Regions from separate parts of the Paenibacillus sp. FSL R7-0302 genome, predicted to be linked through region 1. Evidence: predicted binding sites of a transcription regulator. Region 1 holds the regulator's gene; the other holds the start of a gene.

Evidence for each region. Region 1 encodes CtsR, which represses protease genes until heat stress. Its sites were predicted from a motif close to ATGGTCAATAAAGGTCAAACA; they were not measured.
Region 2: the regulator CtsR is predicted to act here: its motif matches at 1,692-1,712, upstream of clpP (ATP-dependent Clp endopeptidase proteolytic subunit ClpP).

Annotation. Positions count from the first base shown of each region.
Region 1 is NZ_JBBOWB010000002.1:1,450,744-1,455,167, forward strand. Features, by position in the region: rRNA gene MKY96_RS32070 (23S ribosomal RNA) at 1-30, shown strand, start outside; rRNA gene rrf (5S ribosomal RNA) at 109-225, shown strand; gene MKY96_RS32080 (GNAT family N-acetyltransferase) at 660-1,832, shown strand; gene MKY96_RS32085 (CtsR family transcriptional regulator) at 2,195-2,656, shown strand; gene MKY96_RS32090 (UvrB/UvrC motif-containing protein) at 2,687-3,208, shown strand; gene MKY96_RS32095 (protein arginine kinase) at 3,238-4,302, shown strand; gene clpC (ATP-dependent protease ATP-binding subunit ClpC) at 4,340-4,424, shown strand, end outside.
Region 2 is NZ_JBBOWB010000002.1:543,226-547,649, forward strand. Features, by position in the region: gene gap (type I glyceraldehyde-3-phosphate dehydrogenase) at 1-70, opposite strand, end outside; gene MKY96_RS27970 (sugar-binding transcriptional regulator) at 187-1,239, opposite strand; tRNA gene MKY96_RS27975 (tRNA-Arg) at 1,532-1,606, shown strand; gene clpP (ATP-dependent Clp endopeptidase proteolytic subunit ClpP) at 1,800-2,396, shown strand; gene MKY96_RS27985 (GDSL-type esterase/lipase family protein) at 2,486-3,124, opposite strand; gene MKY96_RS27990 (PdaC/SigV domain-containing protein) at 3,275-4,378, opposite strand.

The sequences.
Region 1 (4,424 bases):
CCAATACTAATCGGTCGAGGGCTTATCCAAACACACTAACACACAAATTCGTTTCGGATTCAGTTTTCAGGAATCAATTTCCTGAAGCATTTACGCTGTAAATGCCCGTTTGGTGGCGATAGCGGAGGGGTTCCACACGTACCCATCCCGAACACGACCGTTAAGCCCTCCAGCGCCGATGGTACTTGGACCGAAGGGTCCTGGGAGAGTAGGACGTTGCCAAGCACATGAGCCATTGTTGAGCAATCGACAGTGGTTTTTTTGCGTGCGGGCAGGGCTGTGGAAAAGCTGTGGATAGATTTCAGTAAGTACAGAAAAGTTGCGCACATGTGGATACTATTCCAGGAACTGAATGGTCCACGGATTATGGGGACATAAGGCATAATATTGTGGATGAGTCAAGCGAAAACATAAGTAATACACCGATTTTGTGGATAAAAAGTGAATATTGTGGATAGATAAAATGTAATCGGGGATAACTCATTTCAGCCGGAAAGAAACTCTTTCCGGTTTTTTGCTTTGCTGTGCAAAAGCTGTGGATAACTATTCTTTTTGCAACGGATGGCCAGCCTTTATTAGCATCCGGCGGCTTGGCTTGTTATACTCTCTATTAAGCAAATATCTGGAGCTAATTTATGGAATGTAACGGGGGGAACAGAATGGAAATCAGGCAATTACGTGCCGGAGAATTTGAGGACAGCCTGAGCTTGTCCGAGTATGCTTTTAAGTATAAGGTTTCTGCAGAAGATAGAGTACGCGCCAGGGAGAACTTCAAACCGGAACAAACCTGGGGGATTTTTGAAGGAGACAGCATAGGTGCGAAGCTGACGCTTCTTCCGTTACAGGTATATATACAAGGCAAACCCGTTTCTATGGGGGGCATCGCCGGTGTAGCCACTTGGCCGGAGAACCGCCGGCAGGGTTATGTAGCCCATCTGCTGACCCATGCGCTCCAGACGATGAACGAAGCCGGTCAGACGTTGTCCTTTTTGCATCCGTTCCTGATTCCCTTTTACCGTAAATTCGGCTGGGAGATCTACTGTGAATATAAGAAGTATACTCTTCCGGTAGGGAAGTTCCCGCACAAGACGGAGATTAAGGGCAGCGTGAAGCGCGATATCCCGGATCTTGCAGTATTCCAGCAGCTGTACGACCAATTCGCCATGAGGTATAACGGGACTCTACAGCGCACTGAGACCTGGTGGAAGGAAAGTGTGCTTGATGACGATGCGCATTCCTGTGTGTTTTATTCTGAGCAGGGTGAACCGGAGGGCTATGTGTTGTATAAAATAGTGCAGCAGGAGCTGGTCATAGATGAGTTTATCTATGGAAACGAGTCTGCCCGCCAGGGCTTGTGGACCTTCCTGGCCAATCATGACTCCATGATTACGGCTGCACAGCTGAAGCTGGTGCCTGCTGACGACATTCTGCCCTTCCTCCTCCCTGATCCGCGGATTACGCAGGAGAATTATCCATACTTCATGGCGCGTATCGTCAATGCTAAGGCTTTTGTGGAGAACATGACCTTCAATGTGCCGGAGGGTGACCGGGAGCGGTTGCTTTATATTGAAGATAAGCAAGCGTCATGGAACAACGGGTTATGGCGGTGGACTGTGTCGGAGCAGGGGGGAGCGACGTTCACCCGGATTCAGGGCGGGCGGTCTGAGGCTGATCTTGAATGCAGTATCGGCACGCTTACTGTGCTGCTGATGGGATACAAACGTCCGCTTCAAGCGGCAAAGTACGGACAATTATCCGGGACTGCGGAGGCGGCGGCTTGGCTTGAAGCGCTGATTCCGCAGGCCGAGACGGCATTATTCGATTTTTTCTGACAGAGAACGGCTCTTCCGCTTCCCTTGGAAAGGGAGGAGCTGTCCTATACATAACGCCTCAATTCAGTGAACGAAGCAGGCAACCGGAATACAATACAGCCAAAAAGTAAAAAATAAGAGTAACCCCTTGGAATTCAGTGAGAATATGTTATAATATGAAAAAGTCAAAGAAAGTCAAAGTCAACGCAGTCCGGAGTTCATCGTTCTCAGGAATGTAACATTTAGAGGAAAAGCGCAGTGCAGAGGCTATTGCAGCCGATTCTTAATGCATTGACCGGGTTAAGTTCTTAAGAGCATGTTTCTGACGGCAGGCGTTGGCGCAGCACAGATTTAACCAATGCTTACACACTGGAGGATGAGTGATGCGTAATATCTCCGATATTATTGAACAATATCTGAAGAATATTTTGCATGAAAGTCCCGAAGGTACGGTGGAAATTCAGCGCAATGATCTGGCGGACCAGTTCTCCTGTGTCCCGTCACAGATCAATTACGTTATCAGCACACGGTTCACATTGGAAAAGGGATATGTGGTGGAGAGCAAACGCGGCGGCGGAGGATATATCCGCATTCAGCGCTATGAGCTGCCTCAGAATGTGGCCTTATACGCACATCTGAACTCCACGATAGGGAATGATATTGATCAGAATTCTGCCGAAGGGCTGATTTATCAGCTGGAGGAGGCCCGTTTCCTCTCCAAACGTGAAGCGTGTCTGATGCGGTCTGCGGTTTCCCGGGAATGCCTGACGGTTAATCTGCCGTACCGGGATGAGATTCGTGCCAAGCTTATGAAGGCTATGCTAATCTCTTTATTGGGCAAATAATTTGTCAAATGGTAAGGAGGGACACCGCTCATGCTATGCCAGGAATGCGGCGTCAAACCGGCTACACTCCACTTCACGAAGATTGTGAACGGGGAGAAGACGGAATTTCATATCTGCGAAAGCTGTGCGCGGGAGAAGGGTGAACTAATTCCCGGAACTGCGGGAGGCTTCTCTATCCACAGCTTGCTTTCCGGTCTCCTGGATCTGGAAGGCGCAGGCAAGAGCAAGACAGCAGCACAGAATGCGCAGGGTCTGCATTGTGAAAACTGCGGCATGACCTATTCACAGTTCAGCAAGCTGGGACGGTTCGGCTGCAGCTCTTGCTATAAGTATTTCGACAGTACGCTCGACCCGCTCTTCAGACGGGTGCATGGCAGTACAGCGCATGTTGGCAAGCTGCCCAAGCGGGCGGGAGCACAGATCATGTGCAAGCGCCAGATTGATGAGCTGAAGCAGGAATTGCAGCAGAGTATTGTACAGGAGGAGTTCGAGACCGCAGCTGAGCTGAGGGACAGAATCCGCAAGCTTGAAAAAGAAATGCCACAAGAGTAAAGTCTTTGATATATAGGAGGGATCCGGGCATGTCAAGTCTCCGGTTTACCGAACAAGCACTGAGTGACTGGATGCGCTGCGGCGGCAGCCATTCGGAGATTGTCATCAGCAGCCGTATGCGTATCGCCCGTAATCTGGAGCATCTTCCGTTCCCGCTGCTCGCTTCAAGAGAGCAGTCCGAGGAGGTGCTGGAGCAGCTTGCCCCCGTATTTCAGGGTGAAGCTTCGGCCGACTTCGGCAGCTTCGAGCTGCTGAGACTGGATGAACTGGGTGAGCTGGACAAAAAAGTGCTGGTGGAAAAGCACCTCATCAGTCCCAATCTGGCGGATGATTCCAAAGGCGGAGCCGTCATTCTTAACGAGGACGAGTCGGTCAGCATTATGATTAATGAGGAGGATCATCTCCGCATTCAATGCCTGTTCCCGGGGCTGCAGGTCAGAGAAGCCTGGGTGAGGGCAACCGCCATCGATGATATTTTCGAGGCTGCTGTCAATTACGCTTTCGATGACCGCAGAGGCTACTTAACAAGCTGTCCCACCAATGTGGGAACAGGGCTGAGAGCTTCGGTTATGGTTCATCTGCCGGCCTTGGTGATGACGCATCAGATCAACCGCATTTTGTCCGCAGTTAATCAGGTAGGGCTTACCGTTAGAGGAATTTACGGTGAAGGCAGCGAAGCAGTAGGGAATATCTTTCAGATCTCCAACCAGATTACGCTCGGACAGACCGAAAATGAGATTATTGAGAATCTTCACAGCGTAGTCACTCAGATTATAGAGCATGAACGCAACGCCCGCGAACGCCTGCTGGTCGATTCCGCTCTGCGGATTACGGACCGTATCAAGCGCTCCTACGGAATTCTGGCCTATGCTGCTGTGATGGAACTTAAAGAATCGGCACAGCGGCTTTCTGATCTGCGGCTTGGTGTAGATCTGGGGATTCTGGAAGGGCCTTCGATTTCAGTGCTCAATGAGCTGAATGTCAAGACTCAGCCGGGCTTTCTGCAAAAGCTGTTCGGCGACGAGCTGTCGCCTACTGAACGCGATATGTACCGGGCGAAGCTGCTCCGGGAGACACTGGGATCACAACATTAAATTATAGATATTTATTATCCGTGGAGGTGCAGGAGATATGATGTTTGGAAGATTTACGGAACGCGCACAAAAGGTGCTGGCGCTGGCGCAGGAAGAAGCCGTACGTTTGGGACACAACAACA
Region 2 (4,424 bases), 910 kb from region 1:
CATTTTGAATACGGCGGAATGCAAGGCGTCCAATACGTCCAAAACCGTTAATACCAACTTTTACACTCATTGAATAGTTCCTCCTAGAGTTCGTTTTATTTATTCAAGACAGGCCGTGAGGCTCGTCAAGACAACAATGTTAAGTATAATGCATAAACCCTTTGCGCGCGTCCCATTTAATGGAATCTATAGGACCTTTTGTAGCTGTGTGTCGATTTCCTTGCCGATTTCGACAGCCGCCGCCTCGTCGATGACGAGAATATCCTCTTGTCCGAACCGCAGCATCGCATGAATGGCCTTCGCCTTGCGTTTGCCTCCGGCAATACCGATAACGACTTCTGTACGGATAATGTCTTCCAGGCGCAGCCCCATGGTCAGCATAGTGTGAACCACTTCGCCGTCCTCATTGAAATAGTATCCGAAGGATTCGGCTACAGCACCCTCGCCTTGAATCTCTGAGATCGTCCCGGAGTCCAGCTTGCGGCGGTGGGTCATTTCAATGGCATCACCTATTCCATGTACAATAATACGCGATCTGCGGATAATTTGTACAATCTCTCCAATATTGGAGTCCTGTGCAAGCGACTGATAAGCGTCTCCGCTAAGCAGATCGGGCACATGCAGCAGACGGTAATTGGCGCCAATCCGTTTGGCCATGGTTGAAGCAATGGTGTTGGCCTGTATCTCCATGCTCTCTCCCAGTCCTCCGCGCGCCGGAACAACCCAGGCGTTCTTATAGGAAAGGGATAGCGGCGGGGTCAGCTGATCGGCCATTTCGGCCAGGGTTGATCCGCCTGTGACGGCAATCGTATCGTCACTTCGCAGTACACTGAGCAGTGCCTTGGAGCCTGCGCGCCCCAGTTCACGCTTGGTGAACGGCGATGTCTCACAATCGCCAGGAACCACAATTACTTTGGTGAGACCGTACGTAGTACGAATTTTCTCTTCCAGATCATCCAGGCCGAATAGGCTCTTGGCGACCGGCTCCAGCAGGTCAAGCAGTCTGCGACCGGCATCGCTAATGCGCATACCGACGCTCTCGATCTCAATGAGCCCCTGCGATTTCAGAAGATCCGTCTCGGCACGCAGCACCCGCTCGGTCATATCAAGCGATGCGGCTAGCGTCCTGCGCCCAATAATATCGGACAGCATGATCTGATGTAGAATCGTATACCGTCTCTTAAGGGTTTCCATGAGATCAGGCAGAAGCTGCTTTTGGATTTCCAATAGATTACGCATGCTTTCACTCCTGCAACTTCGTCTTTCTCTTATCCCTTGTTCGTGGTCTCAAAATGTCCCGGGTTAACTTTTTAAGTCCCACCCATATTCTACCCAAAACTGACGCCGAGTGCAAGTGTTCCGAGACTATAATTCTCAGCCCGCTTTCATCTTATACATGGGCTTGTCCGGCAGGCCGCAGGCAGGAGACGCATCTCCGGCTCTATTAATGGAGGCAGAGAAAACTATTTTTGCGCAGGATGCCTAATACGCATTGCTTTTATCCGAGAAGTATATTATAATAATTTCTGTTGCGCCCGTGGTCCAATGGATATGACGTAGGCCTCCGAAGCCTGAGATCCAAGTTCGATTCTTGGCGGGCGCGCCATTATTTTCAAGCTTGTACATAATTTAGTGACGATTATATTATATTTAACCAAAGAGCCGCTTGAGGGCTCTTTTTTTTGAAAGTAAGTTTGACTTTCTTTGACTTTTTGTTTGAATTTGTTTATCATGTGGTTAATACGGTAACAGTAAAAAATGAACACATTCGAAGCACCAATTTCAAGGAGGTTTTCCACGTGAGTTATATTCCTATGGTAGTAGAACAGAGCAACCGCGGTGAGCGCGCTTATGACATCTATTCCCGCCTGCTGAAGGACCGCATCATTTTCCTTGGAACGGAGGTTAATGACGTGGTTGCCAATTCCATCATCGCACAAATGCTCTTCCTGGCTGCCGAGGACCCGGATAAGGATATTCACCTGTATGTGAACAGCCCAGGCGGTTCCATCACAGCGGGTATGGCCATCTTCGATACAATGCAATACATTAAGCCGGATGTATCCACCATCTGTGTAGGTATGGCCGCTTCCATGGGAGCGTTTCTGCTGAACGCTGGCGCCAAGGGCAAGCGCTTCGCCCTGCCGAACAGCGAGATCATGATTCACCAGCCGCTAGGCGGTGCCCAGGGCCAGGCTTCGGATATCGAGATCCGTGCCCGCCGCATCATCAAGCTGCGTGAGAAGCTGAACCGCATCCTCTCCGAACGTACGGGCCAACCGCTGGAGAAGATCGAGAAGGATACTGACCGCGACTACTTCATGAGCGCTGCAGACGCTGCCGAATATGGTATCGTGGACAAGGTAATTGAGAAGACTCTGCCGACAGGCGTATAAGTACTTAATTTCATGAATTTACTAAGAGGCTGTTACAGACCATCTGGTCCGTAGCAGCCTCTTTGATTGTTCCTGCACCGTTCTACACCCTACCTTAAGCCCCCGTAACCCAAAGCGTCCAGCTTGCCTGCAATTACGCGGTAGCCTCTGCTGTTCGGGTGAATATGGTCCAGGAACAGCAGCCCCCGCTCATTACCGGCAAACTCATGGTAGATCGAAGCAAACCCTACGTTACTGCTGCTGTAGCCTGATGCATAGCGGTTGAACTCGCGCACCCACTCTGTTGCTTCATCCACCTGGGGATATGGGTTATAGAGCCCTACCATCCGGAGGATGTAGGGGCTGCGGGAACCCGCTTTGAGCTGTGTCAGGCTACCCATGATGTCGCTGTAGTTACGCTTGCAGTCCCTAAGCGCCTGCTTCAGCAAGCCCTGGAATTCACCGGGCCGTGGCCCGGCTGCCCGGGCTGCCTTAATCAAGTCATTGCCGCCAATGGACAGCGTAATGATCTGTGCATCCTTCACCGCCGCCCGGTAGACGTTCGAGCTCCTCAGCCGTTGCTTCAGCCCCCCGGTGGTCAGACCATTGACGCCAAGATTCGCCGGCACCACCGGCGTGCCGAGTCTCCCTTCCGCCATCCGCCGGTAGACGGGGACGAAGCCGTTCCCGGGAAGCGCCCCGAAGCCGGTTGTGAGTGAATCCCCAATGGCCGTATACTGATAAACCATACTCTTTCCCTCCCCGTTATAAGCTGCTTGCCTTCTTTAATTTATGAAAGGCCGGGTGAAGTGGTAACGGCAGGGCCGCCCGATTAGTCCATTAAAACGCAAACAACCCTTGTGCTCGTCATAGAGCACAAGGGTCAGTATTAGGCTGTATTATTTCAGCGCTGCGAACGGACTGCTTCCATCCGGCAGGAGTTCCTTGAAGCTGAAGTTGAATTCCGGGAAGCCCTCGGCATATGCGGTGTATTCGTATAACTGGAAGAAGAGCACCGCTTTGCCATCTTTTAAATAGAAATACTTCTCTGTATCCAGACCGTTGAACCCTCCCAGATACCCTCCGTTAGCTTTGATCTCGGTGGCCAGCTTGGCATTGAGCTGTTTCTTGTAATTAGGGTTGGCACCGAACAGGTCGCCCAGCAGCAGACGTTTCCCGTCTTTGAGCGAGAAGGTGAAGGCATTGCGGTAAGTCATCCCATGTGCACCGCCGGTATACCCGTATTGATTAGTGATTAGGCTGAGCACGCCATCCTGGTTGTACGTGACCACATAACCGCCTTCGAATTCATACGGCCGGTCATCCTTCGACCGCTTGGAGATTTGATCTTCAGCATCCTTCGCATAGTTCAGAACGGTCTGCTTGATCAGATCATTGATCGCCTTCTCTGCCCCTGCGTTCGCCAGACCGCTGACCTGCGGATAATTCAGCTTGATTGGCGCATCCTTATAGTCCTTCGTATAGCTCGCTGTCTTGATTGTTACGGCATTCTGCGTCCTTTTCGTCAGATTCAGCTGTCCTGCAGCAGCGTTCCAGTCCCCTTTATAGCCCATGTAATCGTTAATCAGCTGGAACGGGACGTACAGCCGGTTGTTCAGTTGTTTGCCCTCATATTCACCAATATAATAGTTGTTCACTCGGATCATAATGCCGTAATCCATAATTGCCAGCTTCAATTGCGCAGTACCTGTTCCTATAGAATAAGTCTTCTCCGCTTTATCATAAGAGAGCGGCATCCCCAGCGCATCGCGCAGGAAGGTTACCGGCACCCATACCTTTCCTTCCTGGAGCAGGCCCGCCTGGGCTGCATTTTTACCGTTTACCTTAAGCACTACAGAGGAGGATTTGGCCTTGACCTGAGCGGCTGCCGGAGCGGCCTCCGTTATGCCTGACTGAATTATTCCTGTTCCGCCCAGCAGGATTCCTGCTGCGAGCATTCCCGCACCCCATCTGCGGATGTATTTCTTAGAGTTCGAATTCATTGTTATTTCCCCTTCCACCTGGTGGTATGATTAGTCATGATGTGTG